4 regions of the Streptomyces sp. NPDC030143 genome follow, and region 3 is predicted to be linked to each of the others. Evidence: riboswitches for the same ligand, from Rfam matches in the RefSeq annotation. Region 3 holds a riboswitch; each other region holds the start of a gene.
What was found. A riboswitch is a leader RNA that binds a small molecule or an ion and turns the genes downstream of it on or off. The one in region 3 is predicted to bind cobalamin.

Region 1: another riboswitch for cobalamin. It lies ahead of ACZ4YY_RS12605 ((2Fe-2S) ferredoxin domain-containing protein); the one in region 3 lies ahead of ACZ4YY_RS32750 (ribonucleoside-diphosphate reductase subunit alpha).
Region 2: another riboswitch for cobalamin. It lies ahead of ACZ4YY_RS00365 (cobalamin biosynthesis protein); the one in region 3 lies ahead of ACZ4YY_RS32750 (ribonucleoside-diphosphate reductase subunit alpha).
Region 4: another riboswitch for cobalamin. It lies ahead of ACZ4YY_RS03285 (energy-coupling factor ABC transporter permease); the one in region 3 lies ahead of ACZ4YY_RS32750 (ribonucleoside-diphosphate reductase subunit alpha).

The regions. Positions count from the first base shown of each region.
Region 1 covers NZ_JBVIAY010000005.1:448,095-451,417, forward strand. Annotated here, with positions in the region: partial or broken gene ACZ4YY_RS12595 (LacI family DNA-binding transcriptional regulator) at 1-605, shown strand, start outside; gene ACZ4YY_RS12600 (GHMP family kinase ATP-binding protein) at 686-1,609, opposite strand; cobalamin riboswitch at 1,925-2,047, shown strand; gene ACZ4YY_RS12605 ((2Fe-2S) ferredoxin domain-containing protein) at 2,109-2,543, shown strand; partial or broken gene ACZ4YY_RS12610 (SDR family oxidoreductase) at 2,641-3,323, opposite strand, start outside.
Region 2 covers NZ_JBVIAY010000001.1:81,983-85,305, forward strand. Annotated here, with positions in the region: gene ACZ4YY_RS00355 (inorganic phosphate transporter) at 1-1,104, shown strand, start outside; gene ACZ4YY_RS00360 (hypothetical protein) at 1,148-1,369, shown strand; cobalamin riboswitch at 1,501-1,639, shown strand; gene ACZ4YY_RS00365 (cobalamin biosynthesis protein) at 1,744-2,688, shown strand; gene ACZ4YY_RS00370 (cobyric acid synthase) at 2,685-3,323, shown strand, end outside.
Region 3 covers NZ_JBVIAY010000028.1:68,967-72,289, forward strand. Annotated here, with positions in the region: gene ACZ4YY_RS32750 (ribonucleoside-diphosphate reductase subunit alpha) at 1-1,324, opposite strand, end outside; adenosylcobalamin-variant (AdoCbl-variant) riboswitch at 1,461-1,559, opposite strand; gene mctP (monocarboxylate uptake permease MctP) at 1,886-3,323, opposite strand, start outside.
Region 4 covers NZ_JBVIAY010000002.1:25,696-29,018, reverse strand. Annotated here, with positions in the region: gene ACZ4YY_RS03295 (PP2C family protein-serine/threonine phosphatase) at 1-536, shown strand, start outside; gene ACZ4YY_RS03290 (ATP-binding protein) at 766-1,215, shown strand; cobalamin riboswitch at 1,298-1,480, shown strand; gene ACZ4YY_RS03285 (energy-coupling factor ABC transporter permease) at 1,511-2,212, shown strand; gene ACZ4YY_RS03280 (energy-coupling factor ABC transporter substrate-binding protein) at 2,209-2,589, shown strand; gene cbiQ (cobalt ECF transporter T component CbiQ) at 2,596-3,323, shown strand, end outside.

The sequences.
Region 1 (3,323 bases), on a different contig from region 3:
CCCGCGCCGCACGGGGGCCCGCGGACGGTGGCCACCGGGGTCAACGCCGTGCAACGGGCCCGGGCGGCGACCGACCACCTCCTGGACCTCGGGCACACGACCGCCCACCACCTCGCGGGCCCGACGCGGTGGTACGCCGCCCGGACCGCCTCGAAGGCCGGCGGTCGACCCTCGCGGAGCGCGGCAGGAGCAGCCCGCCGTGCTCGTCGATGACTGGTCCGTCGCCTCGGGCTACGCGGCCGGCCGCCGACCGGCCCGCGACGGGGACGTGACCGCGGTGTTCGCCGCCACGACGACATGGCCGTCGGCCCGATCCGCGCGCTGACCGACGCCGGCCCGAGGGTGCCGGACGACGTCAGCGTGGTGGGCTTCGACGACATCCCCTCGCCGCGTACGTCGCCCCGCCGTTGACCACGGTGCGCCAGCCGTTCGACACCGTGGCCCGCGCGGGACTGCGCCTGCCGGTGCAGGCCATCGAGCAGCCGGACGCGCAACCGCCGCCGGTCGACGACCCGCCGGTCGACCTCGCCGTCCGCGCCTCGACCGCGCCCCCGGCGGCCCGCAGGCCTCCGGGACGCGGGCGCCGCGCCGACGGCGAACGATGACGGCCGCACCGGACCGGACCCTGCGAGCGGATGAGCCGGACGAGGCCGGGAACCCCCGGGGTGTCGGCGAGGAGGGTGGATCACCCGTACCCACCTCGGGCGAACGAGCACTGGTGGCCGAGCGAGTGGAAGAAGGCCGACAGGTCGGACTTGACGTCGGGACCGGGGCGACGGCGGAAGAGGTAGCCGACCAGGCACCCCGTGTGGGCGACGAAGACGCCGTCGGCGCCGAACCGCTCCCGGTGGCCCAGCACCCGCTCGAACGTGGCCTTGGGCAGCACCTCCTGGGAGAGCGCGGCGCTGCTGGTCGCCGCCCGTGCCACGGCCGCCGGGTCGCCCGAGTCGAAGGCCTTCAGCAGATCGGTCAGGCACCGCTGGTACTCCTCCCCGCGCCGCCGGTAGTGCTCCAGCAGCGGAGCGGTGACGGCGGCGGTGTCCACCGTGCCCGGCTCGGTGACGAAGGCGGTGTGGAAGCCGATGTCGGTGCCGAGCCGGCGGACCACCCGGTGGCGGCCGCTGAGGTGCAGGGCGAACTCGTCGAGGAACACGCTGTCGGCCCGTTCGATCGCCGCCAGGACGCCGAGGACCACGTCCGCGTCGTACCGCAGGGCGAACAGCCGGAACAGACAGCGCAGGGTCGCCACGATGTCGGCTGTCGAACTGGCCATGCCCACGCCCACCTTCAGCTCGGAGTGGGTGCTCCAGCGGCCCGGCGGCAGGTCGAGTCCGAAGCGCTCCAGGAAGATCCGGGCGGCCTTCGCCGCCTTCTCCCCGAGCGGCAGCAGGTTCGGCGGCTCCGAGCCCGGGGTGAAGTGCACCCAGGCATGACGGTCCACGGGGAAGGACACCAGCGCGATGTCGGGATCGCCGCCCGCCCGCAGCGGGCCCTGGTACAGCTCGCCCAGGGTGCCGTGGCAGACACCGGAGACGGTACCGCTCGCCGGGGTGCGGGTCCCGCCCCGCTCCCCGGCGAGCGTGGCGGGAACCTGCGCGGGCACGATCACGTCCGACCTCCTGGTCACGAGCCCCGACAGGCACCGGAAAGGGGAGGGAGGTTTTCACGCGCACACCGTGCCGCCGTCCGTACCGCCGACCCGTCCACGAGGTTCCCTCTTGCGTCGCGGCCCCCGCAGTTCCGGTCGGACGGGGGCGTGAGCCGACTGCACGCCCGAGCATAGGCACCACCGTGCCCCGCGCCGCAGGGCGGGTGCCGCGTCCTTCCGACGGGTCGGCCGTCGACTCCGCGCGGGGTGCCACCCGGGGGTGGGGGCGAGCGGCGGATGGGGGATGATGGCCGACGACAGGGCGACGGCGGTCCGAGGAAGCCGGTGCGAATCCGGCGCGGTCCCGCCACTGTGATCGGCGAGCGGATCCCGACAGGCCACCGCCCCCGGACGGGGCGGGAAGGCCGGGACGAGCCTCGCCCCGAGAGCCAGGAGACTCACGTCGTCGCCTCCTCGACGGACACCGGGGCGGATCTCCCCGGAGAGGGGCGGGCCCGGTATGAACGGGACAACGGCCGACGGGGCGTTCGGCGACGGGGCGTCCGGCGACGAGGCGTCCGGCGACGAGGCGCCCGCGCGGGCGGCCGGGACGGCACCGTGCCGGGTCGTCGTGTGCCGGGACTGCTGCTGCGGCAGTCCCAAGGTGACCGGGGTCGATCACGCGGCGCAGACCGCCCGTCTGCGCGCGCAGGTGCCCGTGCGCATCTCCGCCTGCCTCGACGTGTGCGACCAGGCCAACGTCGTCGTGGTACAGCCCTCCGCCGCCGGCCGGGCCGCGGGGGCACGTCCCGTGTGGCTGGGACTCGTCAACGACCCCGACGCGACCGAGGACATCGCCGCCTGGGTGCGCGCGGGCGGCCCCGGCCTGGCCCCGCTGCCGGACATCCTCGAGCTGTACGTCTTCACCCCGCCAGGGCGCCGCACGGCCTCCTGAGGTCCGAGGCGCGCGGCGGTCCTCGGATCCGACGACCGCCGCCGGGAAGCGCGGGCTCTCCCGACGCGCGGGAGGCCCCTCGTCCGGAGGGCGAGCCCTACGCGAAGCCGCCGTTGCTCATCAGGAGCTGGCCGTTGACCCACTGGCCCTGCGGCGAGCAGAGGAAGTCGACGAGGTGGGCGGTGTCCTGCGGGGTGCCGAGCCGGTCGAGCGGGGTCCGGCCGATCACGGCGGCGCGCACCTCCTCGGTCATCCAACCGGTGTCCACCGGTCCCGGGTTGACGACGTTGGCGGTGACGCCGAGGTGGGCGAACTCGTGCGCGGCGGCCAGGGTGATGCGGTCCAGGGCGCCCTTGCTCGCACCGTAGGGAAGGTTGCCGACCGTGTGGTCGCTGGTGAGGGAGACGATCCGGCCGGTGCCCGGTGCGGCGGCGAACCGCCGGCCGAACTCGCGGATCAGCAGCCAGGTGGCGCGGGCGTTGACCGCGAAGTGCCGGTCGAAGCTCTCGACGGTGGTGTCGAGCAGACCGGAGTCGACCGACTCGCAGTGGCACATCACCAGGGCCGTGATGCCGCCCGACCTGTCCTCGACCTCGTCGAAGACCCGGGCCGGCCTCCGGGTCGGCGAGGTCCGCCTCGACGGCCGTGGTGGCGGCCCCGTGCCCGCCGAGGTCGTCGGCGATCGCCTCGGTCGCGCCGGGCTCGCCGCCCCACGGCATGCGCGCGTCGTAGGGGGTCCAGTAGGTGTAGGCGATGTCCCATCCGGAGGCGGACAGCCGG
Region 2 (3,323 bases), on a different contig from region 3:
ATGTCCGCCGTCCTCAACCTTGTGGGTGCTTTCCTCTCCGTGGAGGTCGCCAACACGATCTCCAAGGGTCTCGTCGACGAGACCGGTATCCGTCCCGAGGTCATCTTCGCGGCGCTGGTCGGCGCGATCCTCTGGAACCTGCTCACCTGGCTGGTCGGGCTCCCCTCCAGCTCCTCGCACGCCCTCATGGGCGGTCTGATCGGCGCCACCATCGCCTCGGCGGGCGTCGGCGCGGTGCACGGCGACGTGCTGGTCACCAAGGTGCTGATCCCGGCGATCGCGGCACCGCTGGTCGCGGGCGTCGCCGCGATGCTCGCGAGCCGGCTGACGTACACCCTCGGCAAGAAGGCCGACGGCAAGGCCGCCGAGAAGGGCTACCGCGCCGGCCAGATCGCCTCCGCCGGCCTGGTCTCCCTGGCCCACGGCACCAACGACGCGCAGAAGACGATGGGCATCATCACCCTCGCCCTGGTCGCCGGCGGTGCCGTCGCCCCCGACTCCGACCCGCCCCTGTGGGTCATCCTCTCCGCGGGCGTCGCCATCGCGCTGGGCACCTATCTCGGCGGCTGGCGCATCATCCGCACCATGGGCAAGGGCCTGACCGACCTCCAGCCGCAGCAGGGCTTCGCCGCCCAGACCAGCGCGGCCACCGTCATCCTGGCCTCCTCCCACCTGGGCTTCTCCCTCTCCACCACCCACTCGGTCTCCGGTGCGGTGATGGGCGCGGGCCTGGGCCGCAAGGGCGGTGTCGTCCGCTGGTCCACCGCCACCCGGATGTTCGTCGCCTGGGGTCTGACCCTCCCGGCCGCGGCCCTGGTGGGCGCGCTCGCCGAGTACGTGACCGGCTTCGGCGACTGGGGCACGGCCCTGGTGGCGGTCTTCCTCGTCGGCTCCAGCGCCGCGATCTGGAAGATCTCCCGTCGCGAGGTCGTCGACCACACCAACGTCAACGACTCGGACGAGCCGGCCGGCGTGGTGACCCAGGCGATCGCCGCCGTGACGCCGCCCCCGGCGGGCCCGGTGGCCGAGGCGGGCCTGACGGCCACGATCGCCGCCCCCACGGCCGCCGAGCCGGCCCCGCCGGCCGCCACCACCACCGTCTGAACTGCGCGCACCCGGTTCCGCACCCGCTCAAGAAGGAATCACCATGAAGATCGACTGGGCTGCCCTCGGCTCCGTCTTCGGCGTCAGCCTCGTGGTCACCGTGGCCCTCGTCGGCCTGTTCACCCTCGGCATCACGGGCCTGTCGCGCCGCGAGCGCGCCGCCGCCCAGGGCGAGTCGGCGGCCCTCGCGGTCACCGCGGCCTACGCCTGCTTCGCGGCCTGCGCGGCGGCGGTGGCGTACGGGATCTCCCTGATCGTCGCCTGACGCACGACGCTCCTGCGTGGGCGGGGTGCGGGACGGTTCTCCGTCCCCCACCCCGCCTTTTCGTGCCCGGCCTACACCCGCGTGTGGGGTTCTGCACACTCTCCTCGCGCAGGTCAACGGCAAGTTGACGGCCCTTCCGGGGCCGTGGTGGACTGCCGGGGCCATGTACGGCGGCAAGAGAGGAAGCCGGTGCGAGTCCGGCGCGGTCCCGCCACTGTCACCGGGGGTTGCCCCCCGGGAGCCAGGAACTCTCACCGCCGGTCTCGTCGAACCAGGGCGTGGACACCCTGAGTGAGGACATACCGCCATGCTCGGCTGCCGTTCGAGGTCAAGCGCCGCAACTCCCCTCCGCCACCCCGCGGTCGGCTGAGCCGATGCGGGCCGATCGCGCCTTCGCGTACGGCGCCGCCGCCGGCCTCCTCGGCGACCTGCTGTTCGGCGATCCCCGCCGGGGGCATCCGGTCGCCGCGTTCGGGCGGGCCGCGGGCGCCGTGGAACGGGTGCTGTGGCGGGACCACCGGGGGTGGGGCGCGCTGCACACCGCGGTGTGCGCCGGGGGTGCCGTCGCGCTGGGTGCCGTCGCCGCGCGCGCGGCGCGTACCTCCCCCACCGCCTCCGTCGCCCTGACCGGAGTCGCCACCTGGGCCGTCGTCGGCGGGAGTTCCCTGGTGCGCGAGGCCCGGACCATCGGACGGGCGCTGGAGACCGGCGACGTGGAGACGGCGCGGGCCCGGCTGCCGCACCTGTGCGGGCGGGACCCGCAGGCCCTGGACGCCGACGGGATCGCCCGCGCGGTCGTCGAGTCCGTCGCCGAGAACACCTCCGACGCGGTGGTGGGGGCGCTGGTGTGGGGGGCCGTCGCCGGGGTGCCGGGGCTGCTCGGCTTCCGCGCCGTGAACACCCTCGACGCCATGGTCGGGCACCGGTCGCCACGCCATCGCCGCTACGGCTGGGCCTCGGCCCGGCTCGACGACGTCGCCGGCTGGCCGGGGGCGCGGCTGACGGCCGTCCTGGCGGCCGTCGCCGGGGACGATCCGCGGGGGGCCGTGCGGGCGTGGCGGGCCGATGCCCGCCGGCATCCCAGCCCCAACGCCGGTCCCGTGGAGGCGTCCTTCGCGGGCGCCCTCGGGGTGCGGCTGGGCGGGACGCTCTCCTACGGCGGCCGGGTCGAACACCGGCCGGTGCTCAACGGGGCGGCGGGGCGGCCCGTCGTCGCGCACGACATCGAACGCGCCGCACGGCTCTCCCGCCGTGTCGGTCTGCTCGCGCTCGGCGTGACGGTCGCCGGGCGGCTACTGACAAGGGGGCGTACGCGATGACCGGTGGGGGTCTCCTCGTGGCCGGCACCACCTCCGACGCCGGCAAGAGCGTCGTCACCGCCGGGATCTGCCGGTGGCTGGTGCGGCAGGGGGTGAAGGTCGCGCCGTTCAAGGCGCAGAACATGTCGCTGAACTCGTTCGTGACGCGGGAGGGCGCCGAGATCGGGCGGGCGCAGGCCATGCAGGCACAGGCCTGCCGGGTCGAGCCGACCGCGCTGATGAACCCGGTGCTCCTCAAGCCCGGGGGCGAGCGCAGCAGTCAGGTCGTGCTGCTCGGCAAGCCCGTCGGCGAGCTGAGCGCACGCGGGTACCACGGCGGACGCCAGCGCGAACTGCTGGGGACGGTGCTGGACTGCCTCGCCGAACTGCGGGGCACGTATGACGCGGTGATCTGTGAGGGGGCCGGCAGCCCCGCCGAGATCAATCTGCGGCGGACCGACATCGTGAACATGGGCATCGCGCGGGGCGCGCGGCTGCCCGTGCTCGTCGTCGGCGACATCGACCGCGGGGGTGTCTTCGCGTCGTTCTTCGGAACCGTCGCGCTGCTCTCGCCCGAGGACCAGGAGCTGGTCGCCGGGTTCCTCGTCAACAAGTTCCGCGGCGACGTCGGCCTGCTCGAACCCGGGCTCGACATG
Region 3 (3,323 bases):
CCGTGACCTCCAGGATCTCCGTGCAGAGGTTGGAGGAGTGGATGACGTGACCCGGCTCGGCCGTCTGGTTCGCCGTGCGGTTGGCGGCGTCCTTGAAGGTCATCCAGCCGTTGCCGGTCTGCGCGAGGGTGCGCATCATCCGGCCGTACAGCTCACGGGCCGGGAGCGTCCGGCGCGCCAGCCCCTCCGCCTCCGCCCTGCGGTAGGCCGCGTCGAACTCGTCGCCCCACAGGTCCACCAGCTCCGGTACGTCCGCCGGGGAGAACAGCGACCACTGCTCGTCGGCGTTCACTCGGCGCATGAACTCGTCCGGCACCCAGTGCGCGAGGTTGAGGTTGTGCGTGCGGCGGGCGTCCTCACCGGTGTTGTCGCGCAGCTCCAGGAACTCCTCGATGTCGGAGTGCCAGGTCTCCAGGTAGACGGCCGCCGCGCCCTTGCGCCGGCCGCCCTGGTTCACGGCGGCCACGGAGGCGTCCAGGGTCTTCAGGAACGGCACGATGCCGTTGGAGTGCCCGTTGGTGCCCCGGATCAGCGACCCCCGGGAGCGGATGCGGGAGTACGACAGTCCGATGCCGCCGGCGTGCTTGGAGAGGCGGGCCACCTGGTGGTAGCGGTCGTAGATGGAGTCCAGTTCGTCCAGCGGGGAGTCGAGGAGGTAGCAGGACGACATCTGCGGGTGCCGGGTGCCGGAGTTGAACAGCGTGGGGGAGGAGGGGAGGTAGTCCAGCCGGCTCATGAGCCCGTAGAGCGCGGACACCTCGTCGACCGACCGTGCCGTGTCGTCCTCGGCCAGACCGCTCGCCACCCGCAGCAGGAAGTGCTGGGGCGTCTCGATCACCTTGCGGGTGAGGGGGTGGCGCAGCAGGTAGCGGCTGTGGAGTGTGCGCAGGCCGAAGTAGCCGAAGCGGTCGTCGGCCGCCGGGTCGACCAACGCGTCGAGACGGGCCGCGTGGAGCCGGACGAACGCGGCGGTGCGGTCGGCGACGAGGCCCTCGCGGTGGCCGACGGCGACCGACTCGGTGAACGAGGTGACGCCTTGCGCGGCGGCCTCGGCGCGGATGCCGACGGTCAGCAGCCGGGCGGCCAGCTTCGAGTAGGCGGGGTCCTCCGAGATCAGGCCGGCGGCCGCCTCCGTGGCCAGCTCGCGCAGCTCCGTCTCGTCCGCCCGTGCGGACCGGCCGCGCAGCGCGGCGGCGGCGACCCGGCCGGGGTCGGCGTCGGGGAGGTCGGCGGTCAGCTCGGTCAGGGTCCGCAGCAGCGCGGCACCGGGACCGTCGTTCTCCGGCGCGGTGACGGAAGCCGGATCGGCTGGCGCGATGGTCACGTGGGGGCTCTCCCTCGCTGGGCACGGGGCCTTGCGAAGGGCGGGGGGCAGCACACGAGCGCACGCGGCGTCGCGTCCACCGGCCCATTCCGCGAGGCCCGGACGTCAGGGCACCCGGACCGGACGGCCGGGTGCGCTGTCGGCAGGACCTCGGACTGAACAGGCGTGCGGAAACACGCAAGTACACCGTTGCGGGACAGTTCCGGATTCGCACCGGATTCCCCTGCGGCGACAGCGAGCATGAGCATACATCTTGTGTCGGGGCGCGATGCCACCCCCAGATGTTGTGTCGCGCTGGTTTCAGAGCGTCAGTTCGTAGGTGAGGAGAGTGAGGTCGCCGAGGGCGGCGTACTCGGCGGGCTCCGCTTCTGCGATGAGCATGTCCATGGGGTGAGTGTTCACGACAACGGGCCGCCGTCAGTCCTGCTGCCGGCGGCCCGCTGCGGGGTGACGGGACCATCGGTCGGTGCACTGTGCCCCCTGGGCCGCGCGGCCTGGCGACGCGGCGGTGCACGTCACCGGACCACGCGGCCCGATCGGGCGCTCATGGTGCACGGACCCCTAATGCGTGGGCGTGCCCGCCGTGGCCGGCGGGAGTTCGATCTCGACGCCGGGGTCGCCGGCGTCGGCCGTGTAGTCCTCCGGCCTGGTCTCGTCGATGCCGTCGGGGGCGCCGGCGGCCCTGAAGGCGAAGGTGAGGACCACGGTGACGACCAGGTTGAGCACGAACGCCGTCAGACCGATGTAGCCGATCTCGCCGATGCCCGGGATCTCCTTCGACGAGCCGCCGAAGTGCTTCTGGGTCGGGGAGGCGACACCGTACGCGGCGACCGTGCCGTAGACCATGCCGACCGCCCAGCCGGCGAGCAGCGCCCAGCGGTGGAACCAGCGGGTGAACAGGCCGCCGACCAGGGCCGGGAAGGTCTGCAGGATCCAGATGCCGCCGAGGAGCTGGAAGTTGATGGCGACCGTCTTGTCCATGGTCAGGACGAAGGCCAGGGCGCCCACCTTCACCAGCAGCGAGACCAGCTTGGAGACCTTCGTCTCCTGCTCGGGCGTCGCGTCCGGCTTGATGAAGTCCTTGTAGACGTTGCGGGTGAAGAGGTTCGCCGCCGCGATCGACATGATGGCCGCGGGGACGAGCGCGCCGATGCCGATCGCCGCGAAGGCGACGCCCGCGAACCAGTCCGGGAACATGTTCTCGAACAGCTGCGGGATGGCCAGCTGGCCGTTGGTCACCTTCACACCCGCCGCGATCGCCATGAAGCCGAGCAGGGCGAGCAGGCCCAGCATCAGGGAGTACAGCGGCAGGATCGTGGTGTTGCGGCGGATCACCTCACGGCTCTTGGAGGACAGCGTCGCCGTGATCGAGTGCGGGTACATGAAGAGCGCGAGCGCCGAACCGAAGGCCAGGGTGGCGTACGTCCACTGGCCCGCCTCGGCCGGGATCAGACCGCCCGCGCCGGCCGCGGCGTACTTCTCGCCCGCCTTGGCGAAGATGTCGTCGAAGCCGCCCAGCTTGATCGGGATGTAGATGATCGCGACCGCGATGACGAGGTAGATCAGCGTGTCCTTCACGAACGCGATCAGCGCGGGAGCCCGCAGACCCGACGAGTAGGTGTACGCGGCGAGCACGCCGAAGGCGATCAGCAGCGGCAGGTCCTTGATGAACCAGTTGGTGTCCTCGCCGCCGCCGACGCCCATCACGTCCAGCACCGCCTGGATGCCGACGAGCTGGAGCGCGATGTACGGCATGGTCGCCAGGATTCCGGTGAGCGCCACCGCCAGTGACAGGCCCTTGGACCCGAACCGGCCGCGCACGAAGTCCGAGGTCGTCACGTACCCGTGCTTGTGCGAGACCGACCACAGACGCGGCAGGAACGTGAAGATCAGCGGGTAGACGAGGATCGTGTACGGCACCGCGAAGAAGCCGGACGCGCCCGCCGCGTAGATGGCCGCCGGTACGGCGACGAAGGTGTACGCCGTGTACAGGTCGCCG
Region 4 (3,323 bases), on a different contig from region 3:
TCGAGGCCTCCCTGCTGACGAACCTGGCCGTCAACGCGCTGCGCAACGCGCGCCGGGCCGGCATCCCCCTCGACGACCAGGCCGCCCTGGCCGACCAGGCCGTCTACTCGCACTACCGGGGCCGGTGCTTCCTGTCGGTGCTGATGCTCGACTTCGACCTCGTCACCGGCCTGGTCCGGGCGGTCGACGCCGGGTCCCCGCAGTTGCTGCGGCTGCGCGACAGGACCGTGGAACGGGTGCATTTCGAGGCCCAGTTGCCGCTGGGCATGTTCGAGGAGACCGACTACGTCACGCAGGAGTTCCGCGTCGAGCCGGGCGACCGCCTCGTCTTCGTCAGCGACGGCGTCCACGAGGCGGCCTCCCCCGGCGGCGAGGCGTTCGGGGACGGCGCGCTGGCCCGGGCGATCGCCGCCACCCGACTGCTGCCGGCCGCCGACGTGCCGGGCGCCATCCTGCGCGAGCTCACCGTCCACCGTGGCCGGCCCTCCCCGGACGACGACGCCCTGGTGGTCTGCCTGGACTGGCGCGGACGCTGATCCGAAGCCCCCGGCCCGCCGGACGGCCGCTGTTGTTCGCACCGCACCCCGACGCTAATGTTTGTCATACGGCAACGATCAGCCGGAGGCGTGCCGCCCGGCAGCCGCACGGTTCCGTGCGCAGGGAGACGATGCAGGTGTCGCGACGAACAACGCTCATCTCCCACCCGCACGGGAGCGGACGTCCGGCGGGCCCGGCCACCCGCGCAGCGGGCCGGGAAGCGGTCACGTGACCCCGGTCCCGGGACACGTCCTCGCGGCCACGCTGCCGATCGGTTCGGACGCGGATCTGGGCTGGGTGCGCCATCGGGTGCGGCAGGCCGCCGCGGGCCTCGGCTTCGGTCTCGTGCAGCAGACCAAGCTGGTCACCGCGGCCAGCGAGCTGGCCCGCAACACCCTGGTCCACGGCGGCGGCGGGTACGTCGAGATCGCTCCGCAGGACGACGACGGCCGACGCGGCCTGAGACTTGCCTTCACCGACACCGGCCCCGGAATCGGCGACCTCGACCTGGCGATGACCGACGGCTACACCACCGGCGGGGGCCTCGGCATGGGCCTGAGCGGGGCCCGCAGACTGGTGAACGAGTTCGCCGTCGACACCGAGGCCGGCCGGGGCACCACCGTCACCGTCCTCGCCTGGGCGCCGGGCCTCTCCCCGGCCGTCCCGGAACCCCGCTGAGGCGACGTGTGCGCCGGGGTGTGAGCCGCCGGACACCGTCCGCGCGCCCCCGTTGCCGCTTGTCACCACCCCTGTACGGGCACTACTGTCACCACGCCTTGGTGAACGGGAAATCCGGTGTGATGCCGGTGCGGCCCTCGCCACTGTGATCGGGAAGTCCGGCTCCGGCCCTCGCGGGCGGCCACTGGGTCCTCGGACCCGGGAAGGCGGAGTACGGGCGGTGGTACCCGTCAGCCAGGAGACCGGCCAAGGCGCGTCAACCATCCACGAGGTGCTGGAGAGGGTCTGCTGAGCCATGCACATTGCCGAGGGTTTCCTGCCTCCGGTGCACGCGGTCGCCTGGGGCGTCGCGTCGGCGCCGTTCGTCGTCCACGGAGTCCGCTCGCTCCAACGTGAGGTGCGGGAGCACCCGGAGAGCACGCTGCTCCTCGGTGCCTCCGGGGCCTTCACGTTCGTCCTGTCCGCGCTGAAGCTGCCCTCCGTCACCGGCAGTTGCTCGCACCCCACCGGCACCGGCCTGGGCGCGATCCTGTTCCGGCCGCCGATCATGGCGGTGCTGGGCACCATCACCCTGCTCTTCCAGGCGCTGCTGCTCGCGCACGGCGGCCTGACCACGCTCGGCGCGAACGTCTTCTCGATGGCGATCGTCGGCCCGTGGGCCGGTTACGGCATGTACCGGCTGCTGCGGCGCTACGGCGTGCCGCTGATGGTCGCGGTGTTCTTCGGGGCGTTCGTCGCCGACCTGTCCACGTACTGCGTCACCAGCGTGCAGTTGGCGCTCGCGTTCCCCGACCCGGGCAGCGGGTTCCTGGGCGCCCTGGGCAAGTTCGGGTCCATCTTCGCCGTCACGCAGATCCCGCTCGCGGTGAGCGAGGGCCTGCTCACGGTGCTGGTGATGCGTCTGCTGGTGCAGTCCAGCAAGGGCGAACTGACGCGTCTGGGCGTGCTCGTGACGGGCCGGCAGGCCCCGGCCGGAACGGAGGCGGCGGCCCGGTGAAGCGGAACACGAAGATCAACCTCCTGCTGCTGCTCGCGGTGCTGGCGCTCGCCGTGCTGCCCCTGGCCCTCGGGCTGGGCGACCACAAGGAGGAGCCCTTCGCGGGCTCCGACGGCGAGGCGCAGACGGCGATCACCGAGCTCGAGCCGGACTACGAGCCGTGGTTCTCACCGCTGTACGAGCCCCCGTCGGGCGAAATCGAGTCGGCGCTGTTCGCGGTCCAGGCCGCCCTCGGCGCGGGTGTCCTCGCCTACTACTTCGGGCTGCGGCGCGGGCGGCGCCAGGGCGAACAGCGCGCGCGGGCCGAGTTGCCGGCCGAGGACGTCCCGGCGGCGAAGGAGCCCGAGGCCGGGGCGTCCGTGGCGGAACGGACCTGAGCGCTCGTGCTGCCGATCGACGCGGCGGCGCACGGCAGTCGCTGGCGCCACCGTCATCCCGTGGACAAGGCCGTGCTCGGGCTGGGCCTCACCGTGCTCGCGATCTCGCTGCCGCCGTGGCCGGGCGCGGCCCTGGTACTGGTGACGGCGCTCGCCGTGCTGCTGGGCCCGGCGGGGGTGCCGGCCGGGCGGCTGTGGCGCGCCTACCGGGTGCCGCTGGGCTTCTGTGCGACGGGCGCGGTGACCCTGCTGGTGCAGGTGGGCGGGCCCGGCGGCTTCGTCTCCCTGGCCGACGGCGGGTCCGCCCGGGCCGGGGAGCTGATGCTGCGCACCTCGGCCGCCTCCCTCGGCGTGCTGCTGTTCGCGTTCACCACGCCGATGTCCGACCTGCTGCCGCGACTGGTGAAGGCGGGCGTGCCGGCGCCGGTCGTCGACGTGGCGCTGGTGACGTACCGCATGAGCTTCCTGCTGCTGGACTCCGTGCGTCGGATCAGGGAGGCGCAGGCGGCACGGCTCGGGCACACCTCCCGGGCCGCCGAGTGGCGGTCCCTTGCCGGGCTGGGCGCCACCGCGTTCGTGCGGGCCTTCGACCGGGCGACACGGCTGCAGGCCGGGCTCGCCGGACGCGGCTACGACGGCACGCTGCGCGTCCTGGTCCCCGAGGCCCGCGTCTCGGTCCGGTTCACCTCGGCCAGTGCCGGGCTCCTCGTGGCCCTGGCCGCTCTCACCCTCGT